DNA from 4 places in the Streptomyces sp. R-74717 genome. Region 2 is predicted to be linked to each of the others. Evidence: riboswitches for the same ligand, from Rfam matches in the RefSeq annotation. Region 2 holds a riboswitch; each other region holds the start of a gene.
The links. Region 2 has a riboswitch for cyclic di-AMP ahead of NRF20_RS07280 (peptidoglycan DD-metalloendopeptidase family protein). Riboswitches for the same ligand answer to the same signal wherever they lie in the genome.

Region 1: linked by a shared signal. The riboswitch ahead of NRF20_RS21710 (M23 family metallopeptidase) and the one ahead of NRF20_RS07280 (peptidoglycan DD-metalloendopeptidase family protein) in region 2 are both predicted to bind cyclic di-AMP.
Region 3: linked by a shared signal. The riboswitch ahead of NRF20_RS04335 (LysM peptidoglycan-binding domain-containing protein) and the one ahead of NRF20_RS07280 (peptidoglycan DD-metalloendopeptidase family protein) in region 2 are both predicted to bind cyclic di-AMP.
Region 4: linked by a shared signal. The riboswitch ahead of NRF20_RS18330 (NlpC/P60 family protein) and the one ahead of NRF20_RS07280 (peptidoglycan DD-metalloendopeptidase family protein) in region 2 are both predicted to bind cyclic di-AMP.

The regions. Positions count from the first base shown of each region.
Region 1 is NZ_CP102361.1:4,758,159-4,761,359, reverse strand. It holds gene NRF20_RS21715 (PP2C family protein-serine/threonine phosphatase) at 1-873, shown strand, start outside; cyclic di-AMP (ydaO/yuaA leader) riboswitch at 1,209-1,361, shown strand; gene NRF20_RS21710 (M23 family metallopeptidase) at 1,373-2,554, shown strand; gene NRF20_RS21705 (aldo/keto reductase) at 2,724-3,201, shown strand, end outside.
Region 2 is NZ_CP102361.1:1,617,914-1,621,114, reverse strand. It holds gene NRF20_RS07285 (alpha-galactosidase) at 1-1,169, shown strand, start outside; cyclic di-AMP (ydaO/yuaA leader) riboswitch at 1,462-1,620, shown strand; gene NRF20_RS07280 (peptidoglycan DD-metalloendopeptidase family protein) at 1,626-2,585, shown strand; gene NRF20_RS07275 (SGNH/GDSL hydrolase family protein) at 2,775-3,201, shown strand, end outside.
Region 3 is NZ_CP102361.1:959,844-963,044, forward strand. It holds gene NRF20_RS04330 (DUF2461 family protein) at 167-817, shown strand; gene NRF20_RS04335 (LysM peptidoglycan-binding domain-containing protein) at 954-1,691, opposite strand; cyclic di-AMP (ydaO/yuaA leader) riboswitch at 1,696-1,881, opposite strand; partial or broken gene NRF20_RS04340 (ATP-binding cassette domain-containing protein) at 2,593-3,201, shown strand, end outside.
Region 4 is NZ_CP102361.1:4,075,425-4,078,625, forward strand. It holds gene pcrA (DNA helicase PcrA) at 1-974, opposite strand, end outside; cyclic di-AMP (ydaO/yuaA leader) riboswitch at 1,232-1,397, shown strand; gene NRF20_RS18330 (NlpC/P60 family protein) at 1,396-2,553, shown strand; gene NRF20_RS18335 (hypothetical protein) at 2,635-2,988, opposite strand.

The DNA of each region.
Region 1 (3,201 bases), 3.1 Mb from region 2:
TTGCTCACCCTGGCCACCGTCTCGGCCCTCGCGGTCGTGATCAACACGGTCGTACGGCGCGGCAATGAACAGCTGGCCTCCGCGCGGGTCATCGCGGAGACCGCCATGCGGGCGGTGCTGCCGAAGCCGTCCGACCGGATCGGCGGGCTGCATGTGGCGGCGCGGTACGAGGCGGCGCAGGCGGACGAGTTCGTCGGCGGCGACCTGTTCGCCGTGGCGGACACCCCGCAGGGGGTGCGGCTGGTGGTCGGGGACGTGCGGGGGAAGGGGCTCGACGCCGTGGAGTCGGTGGCGGTTGCCATCGGGGCGTTCCGGGAGGCGGCCGAACAGGAGCGTTCGCTGGAGGGCGTGGCGCAGCGGCTGGAGCGGGCGCTGGCGCGGGAGGGGGCGCGGGGCGGGCTGGACGCGGTCGAGGGCTTCATCACTGCCGTACTGGCCGAGATCCCGTCCGGGGTGTCCCGGGTGCGGATCGTCAACCGCGGTCACCCCGAGCCGATCCTGCTGCACCCGGACGGGGCGGTGGAGGTGCTGGGGCCCACGGTGCCCGCGCTGCCGCTCGGGATGGACCTGGGGGTGTGGCCGGACCGGGCGGACGAGTGGGATCTGCCGGCGGGGACGACCCTGCTCCTCTACACCGACGGCCTCTCCGAGGCGCGGAACGCCGATGGGGTCTTCTACGACCCGGCGGCCCGGCTGCGCGGGCGGATCTTTCCGGGGCCCGAGGAGCTGCTGTCCGCGCTGACCGATGACGTGCGGCTGCACACGGGCGGCGAGACGACCGACGACATGGCGCTGCTCGCGGTCGTACGTCCCGCGGAGGGGCAGCCGGACCGGCGCAGGACCGTGAAGATCGTGGGCCTGGAAACGATGTGACGGGTGGGGCGGGCGCTTCGTGTGGATCGGGCGCTTCGTGCGGGCCGGGTGCTTCGTGCGGGCCGGGTGTTTCGCGCGTCCCGGGGCGCGGCCTTGGGTGCGGGATGCCACCGTACGTAACCGAAAGGCGTCGCTCCGCATAACATTTGACGCAACGTCAGAAACCGGGTAATGGCTGAGGGTCGATCAACTCGTCCGGTTCCACCCGATTGTGTCCCGTAAAGTCCAGGCCAAAGACCTGAACGATCAGTGGGAACAGCTTGGAATCAGACCCGTGTGTCTATTAACGTTCGATAACGCAGCGCGGTCGTCCCAGCCGTCGTCAGTGGCGGCACCGTGCGCGAGCGCCGAATTCCGCAAGGGAACCGGGGAACCACCTACATGGGGTGAATCGGGCACCTGTGTCTCGTGAGAGGCAGAGGCGCCCGTAGGAGACCTTCCTGCTCCGAACCCGTCAGCTAACCCGGTAGGCGAGAAGGAAGGAAAGGAGTGCGCCCCCGTGGCGTCCAACAAGCCTGCCCCCGAGGCCCCCTCTCGGTTCAACCCCGAGTTCAGTTCCGACTTCGGCGCCGACTTCGGATCCGATTTCGGCTCCGACTACGGAACCGCCGGGACGGGAACGGTGTTCGGCGCCGAGACGGGCGGTGGCTTCGCCGGTGAGTTCGGCAGCGAATTCCGCGCCGACGGCAACGGTGAGCCCGACAGAAGCTGGGACGAGTGGAACCCCACCGAGGAGTCCGTCCGCCCCGTTCGCGGCAGGCACCGCGTCGCCAAGCAGCGCAACGGACTTGCCCGTAGCTCCACGGTACTCGGGGTCGGTGTCATCGCGGCAGTCGGCGCGGGCGGCATGGCCACCGCGCAGAGCAAGCCGCCGGTCTCCATCTCCCTTCCCGACTCCATCTCGGACAACCTCCCCGACGCCAAGTCCCTTCCCGGCGTGGGCTCCCTGCTCTCCGGCGAGTCCGAGGCCGACAAGGCCGAGGCCGCCGCCGCTGCCGCCCCGCTCACCACCGCCGGCCTCACCGCCGCCGAGGCCGAGCAGGGCACGATGGACGCGGGCGAGGCACTCCGCGCCCGCATCCTCCAGCAGGCCGAGCAGCAGCAGGACGCCGCCGACGCCGAGGCCAAGGCGGCGCAGGAGAAGGCGGCCGCGGAGAAGGCCGCCGCCGAGGCCAGGAAGCAGCAGGACGCGGCCGAGGCCAAGGCCGCCGCCGAGAAGAAGAAGGCGGAGGAGGAAGCCAAGGCGAAGGCTGAGGCCCTGCGGCTCGCCAAGCTCGCCGCCAGCTACGCCATCCCGACCTCCTCGTACACGATCACCTCGACCTTCGGCCAGGCCGGCCCGATGTGGTCCTCCGGCCACCACACCGGCCTCGACTTCGCAGCGCAGGCCGGCACCCCGATCAAGGCCGTACACGGCGGCACCATCAAGTCGGCAGGCTATTCCGGTTCGTACGGCTACCGCACGGTGCTGGAGCTCGACGACGGTACGGAGCTGTGGTTCTGCCACCAGTCCTCGATCGGCGTCAGTGTCGGCCAGAAGGTCACCACCGGTGAGACCATCGGCCGGGTCGGCGCAACCGGCAATGTCACGGGCGCGCACCTCCACCTGGAGGTCCACACCCCCGACGGTACGGGCATCGACCCGATGGCCTGGCTGCGCGGCAAGGGCCTCAACCCCTGATCCGCCGGCCGTCTCCCGGCCTGTGATCCGATCCGGTTCACAGGCCGTTGAACCCCGGCAGTCCTGGCGCTCACCCCCCGACGTCAGGGCTGCCGGTCTGCCGGAACAGCGGACTCCCGACGCCAGGGCTGCCGGAATAGCGGACCCGCCGGAGTCCGTTGTTCCGTATATGACTTCTCTTCGTGAGCTGGGCCCTTCCGACCTCCAGGTCTTCCCGCTCGCCCTCGGCGGCAACGTCTTCGGCTGGACCGCCGACGAGGCGCAGTCCTTTGCCGTGCTGGACGCCTACGTCGCGGCGGGCGGCAACTTCATCGACACCGCCGACGCCTACTCCGCCTGGATCCCGGGCAACGAGGGCGGCGAGTCGGAGACCGTCATCGGTAAGTGGCTCGCGGCACGCTCCAACCGTTCCGACATCGTCGTCGCCACCAAGGTCGGCGCCCACCCCTCGTACAAGGGGCTCTCCGCCGCGAACATCAAGGCCGCGGCCGAGGAGTCGCTGCGCCGGCTCGGCACCGACCACATCGATCTGTACTACACGCACTTCGACGACGAGACCGTCCCGGTCGAGGAGATCATCACCGCCCTCGACCAGCTGGTGAAGGAGGGCAAGGTCCGGGAGATCGGCGCCTCCAACATCAGCCCCG
Region 2 (3,201 bases):
CCTGGGAGGCGACCGGCTTCGACATCTCGCAGGAGCAGCAGCGCGCCCTCGCCGAGCGCGCCGCCGCGATGGGCGTCGAGCTGTTCGTCGTGGACGACGCGTGGTTCGGGCGGCGCACCAGCGACCGGGCCGGGCTCGGCGACTGGACGCCGAATCCGGACCGCTTTCCCGGCGGACTGAAGCCGCTCGCCGACGAAGTGCACGGACTCGGCATGCAGTTCGGCATCTGGGTCGAGCCGGAAATGGTCAATGCCGACAGCGATCTCTATCGCGCACACCCCGACTGGGTGCAGCATTTCCCCGGGCGGGCGCGGACCGAGTTCCGCAATCAACTGGTGCTCAATCTGGCCCGCACCGATGTGCAGGACTATCTGTGGGAGCGGCTGGACACACTGCTCTCCAGTACGCCCGTCGACTATGTGAAATGGGACTTCAACCGCAGCTTCACCGACGCGGGCTGGCCGGGTGAGGAGTATCAGCAGAAGCTCTGGATCGAGCACGTGGACGCCCTGTACGCGCTGATCGACCGGCTCCGGGCCGCGCACCCCTCCGTCGCATTCGAGTCCTGCTCGGGCGGCGGCGGCAGGATCGACCTGGGGATTCTGTCCCGTACGGACCAGGTGTGGACCTCCGACAACACCGACCCGCTCGACCGACTCGCCATCCAGGAGGGCTTCGGCCAGATCCATCCGGCCCGGGTGATGGCCGCCTGGGTCACCGACAGCCCGAATGCCCAGCTCAACGACAGGGTCAGCTCACTGCGGTTCCGTTTCGTGAGCGCGATGGCCGGTGTGCTCGGGGTCGGTGGGGACCTCACCGACTGGAGCGAGGAGGAGCTGGCCGAGGCGCGGAACTGGGTGGATCTCTACAAGGAGATCCGGCCGGTGGTGCAGCACGGCGCGCTGTACCGGCTGCGCGCCCCGCGCGGCGGACTCAGCGCGGTCCAGTACGTCCACGGGGACGAGACCGTGGTCCTGATGTGGCTGGAGGCACAGAGGTACGGAGAGCGGCCCCCGGCCCTGCGGCTGCGCGGGATCGACCCCGCAGCGAGGTACACCTGCCTGGACACGGGGGCGGTGCACCACGGTTCGGTACTGCTGCATCAGGGGCTGCACACCGGGCTTCGGGGGGATCTCGACGCGCGGGTGCTGAGGCTGCGACGCGAATGACAGGCGCAACATGTCCGCAATTAGTGCATTTAGCTCAATATGCCCCGCTTCTACGGGAGATGGTCGCCCGCTCGTGAGCGGAATCATATCCGTGACGGTGTGTGGTGGCGGGGCAGTTGGGTATTCCGTGCGCGGCGCGGAAAGCCAAGATCCTTAATCCACGGAGTGTGACCGGAATTCTGCGCTGATTTCCGAGCGCGGATTCCGGTACAGAAGCAGTGGCTTGTTATCGCCGTCCCGACTCGCTTACGGTCACCGTCAATCCGGACGGACCGCCTAATCCTGCCGCCGCCCGGAATTCGCACCCACTCATCGTGTGGCAGGAGCGGGGGAACCAGGTAGGCCGCCGATCGGAGAAATCCGGCCGGCTAGGGGTGAAGCCGCGCTCAGTGCGGCCGGGCATCTCCAGCCCGAACCCGACAGCTCACCTCGCAGGCGCCGGAGAGGAAGCACGTCATGCCCATATCGGGTAAGCATCGTCGTACGAAGTCCAGCGCCATCGCCCGTGGCGTCGCCGCCGCAGGCGCCGGTGGTGCCGTCATCGCACTGCCGCTGCTCGGTGCCACCGGTGCCCACGCCGCGCCGCAGTCGGCCCCGACCACCGCGCCGCAGTCGGCCTCCGTCGCCGCCACGCACGCCGCCCCGGCCAAGCCGGTCGCGCAGAAGCAGGCCGCCACCACGACGTACTCCGTCGTGTCCGGCGACTACCTGTCGAAGATCGCCACCGAGCACAAGGTCAAGGGCGGCTGGCAGAAGCTGTACCAGGACAACCGCAGGGTCGTCGGTGAAGACCCCGGCCTGATCTTCCCGGGCATGAAGCTGACGCTCGGCGGCAAGGCGTCGGGTGACGCCGCGTCCACCGGCGCCGGCGCGGGTGCGGCCCTCCCGTCGAAGGCCCTCTCGGTGCCCTCGTCGATCGTGGAGAAGTCCGCCCCGGCCAAGTCCGCCCCGGCCAAGGTCTCGACGGTCACGGAGTCCAAGACCTCCGCCCCGGCAGGTCAGAGCAACAGCTCCGGCTACGCACATCCGGTCCCCGGCAACCACACCACCGGATACCGCGCCTCCGGCTCCAACTGGTCCAGCGGCAGCCACACCGGCATCGACTTCCCCGTCTTCACCGGCACCAGCGTGAAGGCCATTGCCTCCGGCACCGTCGTCACCGCCGGCTGGGGCGGCGCGTACGGCAACCAGGTCGTCATCAAGCACGCCGACGGCCACTACTCGCAGTACGGCCACCTGTCCTCGATCTCAGTCTCCGCGGGCCAGACCCTGAGCACCGGTCAGCAGGTCGGCCTCTCCGGCGCCACCGGCAACGCCACCGGCCCGCACCTGCACTTCGAGGTTCGCACGGGCCCGGCGTACGGCTCGGACATCGACCCGATCGCGTACCTGGCTTCTCACGGCATCTACGTCTGAGCCGAACAGCCGGGCAGTTGAGCAACAAAGCATGACCTGAACAAAACAGAAGGGGCGGTGCGCGGCGGCGCACCGCCCCTTCTGCTTATTCCCCCTTTACCAAAAACTGACCGGGTGGTCTATCTCGCCACCCGTCAACCCCTTATTACGGTCGCGTAGGTCACATTCGTCGGTGCAGGATAAGCGTTTGTGGCAGACGATTCGAGAAAAAATCAACGTGGCGTCATCAACCGACATGGCGTCATCGGGTCGTACGCAGCGATTGGCGACAGCTTCACCGAGGGAGTCGGCGACCCCGGCCCGGACGGAACCTTCGTCGGCTGGGCGGACCGCTTCGCGGTGCTTCTCGCGGACCAGCTCCCGGACCCCGATGCGGGGACGAACACCGAAGGCTCCGCTCACGGGAATTTCAGGTACGCCAATCTCGCCGTACGCGGACGCCTCCTCGACCAGATCGTCGAGGAGCAGGTGCCGCGCGCCAAGGAGCTCGCACCCGACCTGGTGAGCTTCTGCGCGGGCGGCAACGACATCATCAGGCCCGGCACCGACCCCGACGACGTGGCCGAGCGCTTCGAGCGCGCGGTCGCCGAGCTGACCGGATCGGTCGGCACCGTCC
Region 3 (3,201 bases), 660 kb from region 2:
GACGATTCGGTCACCTTGATGCGGTAGCCGGGGGTTTCGACCGCACCCGCGCTCCCGGGAACCGGGGCACCAGCAGCGATGCAGGCGACGGGCAAGCCGGGCACGGTTTCGGCTCAGGGCCCGGTGCACGCGCACCCTCAAGTCCCGGATCGCTAGGATCTCTCGCGTGACAAGAGCATTCAGCGGCTGGACAGAGCAAGCGTTCGAGCTGCTCCTGCAGTTGGAGGGCATGCCCTCGCAAGAAGCTCGCGAGAAGCGCCGAAAGGACCGGGAGCGTCTCGTACGGCAGCCCATGATCGCATTGCTGAACGATGTGGCCGACGCGGACCAGGCGTACGAGGACTTCTCCGTCTGGGGGTTCCGCAAGGACCCTTGGTGGTGGCAGCACCAAGGGGCGGTGATCCGGATCGCACGCAACGTCGAGATCGGCCTCCGCTTCGACCTCGACGGGCTCCGCATCAAGGGCGGCTGGACCTACCCCGACCCGGGGCAGGTCCCGTTGTTCCGTACGGCCGTTGCCGCGCAGGGCAGTGGCCCCGAACTGGTGTGTGCCATCGAGGCGCTGGGGGCTCAGGGGTACGAGATCACCGGTGACACCATGAAGCGCATGCCGCGCGGCCATGACGCCGGTCATCCCCGTGCCGACCTGCTCCGGTACCGCTCGGTCTCCGCTGCCCGTCCGCTCGGTGGGGACTGCGCGCAGCACACGTCGGCGCTGGTCGACGCCGTGCTCCGAGCAGCGCAGGAGTTGGAGCCCCTGCTCTCCTGGCTCGCCGGCCATGTGACCGTTCCCGGCTCCCGCCGACGCCCCACATAACGTCGCCTCCGCATGCTGTCCACGCGGGTGAGCGGCCGAAAGGCGGCCCCTGACCGACGGGTGCGGTCCCTTCCCAGGGGCTTGTCCAGCCCCTGGTCACCCGTCGGTACTGAACCGCCAGCGGCGCTGCTGTGCGTCAGTAGGCCCCGAACACGTTGTCGATGGAGCCGTACTTGTCAGCGGCGTAGTTGCACGCTGCGGTGATGTTGGCGATCGGGTCGTAGCTGTCCATCGACGTACCGGGCACGTGGTAGGCCCGGAACGTGGGGTCGATGATCTGGAGGAGGCCCTTGGACGGCGTGCCCTTGGCGGCGTTCGAGTCCCAGTTGTTGATGGCCAGGGGGTTGCCGGAGGACTCGCGCATGACGTTGCGGTGGATTCCGTCGTAGCTGCCGGGGATACCGTGCTTGGCCATGACCGCCAGCGACTCCTTGATCCAGCCGTTCAGATCGTTCGTGTACGTCGCGGGCGTCGCGGCCGGTGCGGCAGTGACAGTCGCGGAAGTCTTGGACTCGGCCTGGGCACCGATTGTCAGCTTCATGCCCGGGCGAATCTCTGCGGGGTTGTCGCCGACGATCTCTCGATTGTCCTCGTACAGCTTCTTCCAGCCACCGCTGAGCGAATGCCCCCGCGCGATCTTGGAGAGGGTGTCGCCGGCGATCACGGAATAGATGGTGGGCGCGGCCTTCTGCGCGGTCTTTTCCTTGACGGTGGCGACGGTCGACGCCGCAGCCTTGGACTGCGCCGGCGCGGCCGAGGCGAAGCCGGCACCGACCAGCGGAAGCACGAGAGCGGCTCCGCCCGTGGTCGCGACGATGAGACCGCGGGTCAGCGAAGTGGACTTACGACGACGGTGGATACCCGTTGCAGACATAGCGAATTCCTCTCCGTCGCCTACGAGGTGAGCTGTCGGGTTCGGACTGAAGATGTCCGGCCGCACACGAATGCGGCTTCACCCCGAGCCGTTCCGGATACCGGATCGGCGACTTACCTGGGTCCCCCGTTCCTGCCGTACATGAGTGGTCGGATTGCCGGACGGCGGCAGGATTCGGCGTTCCGTCCGGATTGACGGTGACCGTAGGCGAGAAACGCCGAAAGGAACAAGCCCCTATTTTTGGATCACAATTCATTCGCAAGATCGAATCACGGAATTGGCAGTAATCCACTTCACACCGCGAAGCCAAATTTCCTTGCACAGAAGGGAACCGAGCAGCGCGCCACGGCGTCTTGAACTCCGAATGTGACTCACACCACGAGATTCCCAAAACGGGCAATTCGGTCAGCGCCCAAGAGTCACAACCCCCCCCAAGTGCCCCTTTATTGACCAAGAGATCAATTCTAAGCAAATCACCCATACTGGGACATTCGTATGTCGATCCGGATGCCTCTCGGGCCGACCGCACCCGACAGGGCTCCACGACCTCCCGCCTCCCGGCCGACCGGTCCGCGGGGCGCTCGTCGCGCTCCCCCACACGACATCGAGGCTTTGCCTTTCGCCATCCGGGCCGTTATCGTTTCCAACGGCTCTGTTGTCTCCGATAGAGGTGGACGTTGCGCATCTGAGGTTCGCGATCATCGCGCCGTACGGCTTCAGCCGTACGCCCGTCACGCAGTAGCAGTGTTCAGTCCTGCCCGTGACCCCGCGTGGATGCGACCTCGGTGCATGAGCCGTCCCTCGATCTTTCGGACCGCCGCACCTCCCTCTCGGTTCGGTCGCTGCGTGGTGCTCGCATACGAAGCCCCCATTCACCGCGCTTGCGACTGCGAGGATCACCATGGCGACACCCACCGCCCCCAGCGCCTCTCTGACCTGCTCCGCCCTGTCCTTCCAGTGGCCGGACGGCACGACCGTCTTCGACGGGCTCTCCCTCAGTATCGGCCGCGGCCGCACCGGTCTCGTCGGGACCAACGGCTCGGGCAAGTCGACACTTCTGCGACTGCTGGCCGGCCAACTGCGCCCCTCCCAGGGCTCGGTGACCGTCGGTGGCAGCCTCGCCCACCTCCCTCAGAACATCACGCTCGACACGACGCTGCGTGTGGACGAGACCCTGGGCATCGCCGGGCGGCGCACTGCGCTGCGCGCTATCGAAGCCGGGGATGTGGACGAGAAACACTTCGAGACGATCGGCGACGACTGGGACGTCGAGGAACGAGCCCTCGCAACACTGGGGTCACTCGGACTGGGCGATGTCGAACTGGACCGCACCGTGGGCCAGATGTCCGGCGGGGAGACCGTCCTGCTGCGCCTGGCCGCACTGCTGCTGGAGCATCCCGACGTTCTCCTGCTGGACGAACCGACCAACAACCTCGATGTTCTCGCTCGCCGCAGGCTCTACGAGGCCGTCGACTCCTGGCGCTCCGGTGTCCTGGTCGTGGTGAGCCAC
Region 4 (3,201 bases), 2.5 Mb from region 2:
CCGCGGAAGGCGTAGATCGACTGGTCCGCGTCACCGACGACGCACAGCTCGGCGGGGGCGTCGCCCTCGCCGGCCGGGCCGACCAGTTCGCGCACGAGGGTGTACTGGGCGTGGTTGGTGTCCTGGTACTCGTCGACCAGGACGTGCCGGAAGCGGCGGCGGTAGTGCTCGGCGACGTCGGGGAAGGCCTGGAGCAGATGGACCGTCGTCATGATGATGTCGTCGAAGTCCAGCGCGTTGGCCTCGCGCAGCCGGGACTGGTACATCGCGTAGGCCTGGGCGAGGGTCTTCTCGAAGCCGTCCGCAGCCTGGCCTGCGAAGGTCTCCTCGTCGATCAGCTCGTTCTTCAGGTTGGAGACCTTGGCCGTGAACGCCTTCGGCGGGAAGCGCTTCGGGTCGAGGTCGAGATCGCGGCAGACCAGGGCCATCAGTCGCTTGGAGTCGGCGGCGTCGTAGATCGAGAACGACGAGGTGAAGCCGAGCTTCTTCGACTCGCGGCGCAGGATGCGTACGCACGCGCTGTGGAACGTCATGACCCACATGGCGTTGGCGCGCGGTCCGACGAGTTGCTCGACGCGCTCCTTCATCTCGCCCGCGGCCTTGTTGGTGAAGGTGATCGCCAGGATCTGGCCGGGGTGCACCCCGCGCTCGGCGAGGAGGTGGGCGATCCGGTGGGTCAGCACCCGGGTCTTCCCGGAGCCCGCCCCGGCGACAATGAGCAACGGGGAGCCCGCGTGGACCACGGCGGCGCGCTGCTCGGTGTTCAGCCCGTCGAGGAGCGCCGCGGAGTCGATGACGGGGCGGTGCGCGCCGTCGCGGTAGTACGCGTCCCTGGGCGGCGGGGGCCCGTCGAATACGCCCGCGAAGAGGTCCTCCGGCACCGCTTCGGGTGCGGAGTCCTCGGGGGGCGGCGGGGGCTCTTCCTCCGAGTGCTGGAGGCCGGCCAGGAAGCTGTCGTCAAAGAGGCTGCTCATCGCTTGTCGAGTCTAGGCCGCCGCAACGACACACGACGGCCGCATGGCGAACCGCACCCGACGGCCGGGCACACAAAGGCAGCAGCCACCCACTCCGTGTAAGGGAATTCGGGCCCTCGCCGGCCCTTGCCGCCCCACTTCATCAAGGTCACGAAAACGTATCGGGCATATCGAACATCGGCCTTCACAGCAGCACCACGGGTTGGCTAGCGTGCTCGACCGGGCGGCCCGTACCCCCTGAGGCGAACCACGCCGAGCGGGCGCCCGCGCCGAATCCGGCCTGCCCTCGTGGGAGTTCGGAGCCGGGGACCCACACGCAGCACCGGGGTGAATCGGTCCTTATCCCCCACTCGGACCGTAGGGCAGCCTTCCGTTCCGCCCGAACCCGACAGCTAACCCGGTAGGCGGTCCACGGAAGGAGATGCCGGCCTTGGCGTCGCATCGCAAACCGCGCACCCGGGTGCGCACCACCACACCGGCCGTAGGGCTCACCACGGCGGCACTGGCGTCCGTGACCCTGCTCTCCACACAGAGCGCCACGGCCGCCCCCGCCCCGAAGCCCAGCATCGAGAACGTCCAGAAGAAGGTCGACGACCTCTACCGGCAGGCGGGCACCGCGACCCAGCAGTACAACCGGGCGAAGGAAGCCTCCGCCACCCAGCGCGCCAAGGCCGACGCCCTGCTGGAGGACGTGGCCGAGCGCGCCGACAAGCTCAACGAAGCCCGCAGGACGCTCGGCGCCTACGCGGCCGCGCAGTACCGCACCGGCTCCATCGCGCCGAGCACCACCTTCTTCCTGGCCGACGACCCGCAGTCGTACTTCGACCAGAGCCAGCTGATGAGCCGGATGACCGGTCAGCAGCAGAAGGCAGTCACGGACTTCCGTACGCAGCAGGCCAAGGCGTCGAAGAAGCGTGCCGAAGCAGTGCAGAGCCTGGAGACGCTGACCTCGACACAGAGCACGCTGCGCACCAGCAAGCAGAACGTCCGGAAGAAGCTGGGCGAGGCGCGCGCGATGCTGTCGAAACTGACCGCCGAGGAGAAGGCGCGGCTCGCGGCGCTGGAGCGCGAGAAGGAGGCGGAGGCCAAGCGCAAGGCGCAGGAGCTGGCGCGGCAGCAGGCCGCCGCCAAGGCGGAGGCGGACCGCAAGGCCGCGGAAGCGGCGAAGGAGGCGGAATCCGGCAGCGGTACGGGCACGGGCACCGGAACCGGCTCGGACAGCAGCGCCACCACCAAGGCGGAGAAGGCCCTCGCCTTCGCCACGGCCCAGATCGGCAAGCCGTACGTATGGGGCGCGACGGGCCCGTCCTCGTACGACTGCTCCGGACTCACCCAGGCCGCCTGGAAGGCCGCGGGTGTCGACATCCCGCGCACCACCTGGGACCAGGTGAAGACAGGCACCCGGATCGCGACGGCCGATCTGCAGCCGGGCGACCTCGTCTTCTTCTACGACGACATCAGCCACGTCGGCATCTACAAGGGCGACGGAATGATGATCCACGCGCCGAAGCCGGGGGCGAACGTGCGCGAGGAGTCGATCTACTACATGCCGATCTACGGCAGCGTGCGGCCGTCGTAGCGGCTCACGCCCTTATGCCTTCAGCTGCCGGACGGGCTTGAATTCCACGCCCGTCCGGCAGCGTGGGCGGCACGGACCGGCTCAGGTCCAGAGCGTGGCGATGAAGATGTTGGCGAGCGTCAGCCCGCCCACCGCCGCGAAGGCGCCCTTGTCGACCTTCTCCTCGTCCCGCTTGACGTAGACGAGCGCGAGGATCACGACCAGGAGCAGCAACTTGACCCCGATCTTGATGTTGTTCACGTGGTGGCCGTCGGCCTCGTTGAGCCCGACCAGCGCGACACCGGTGACCAGCATCGTCAGAGCGCCGTGCAGCATCGCCGGGACGAATCGGGCCGTGCCCGCGCCCATCGCCTTCATCTGGGTCAGGAAACCGCCCAGCAGAGAGGCGATACCGATGATGTGCAGGGCGACGAAGACATTGATGAGTACGTCCATGGTCCGCAGCCTAGCCCCGGCCATATCACCACTCCGCAGGCAGGTGCGACTTCCTGTTCACTCGCGCCTGCACCAATTGCCTGGCTCTGGTGCAATTTTCCGAGCAATCGACGACAGCGCCGCGCCAAATTCGGGCAATAGGCGTCATTACGACTCTTCCCCACGCCCCGGGTTTAGCGTCCCTACCCAGGTGACCGGCTTCACCGCCGCTCC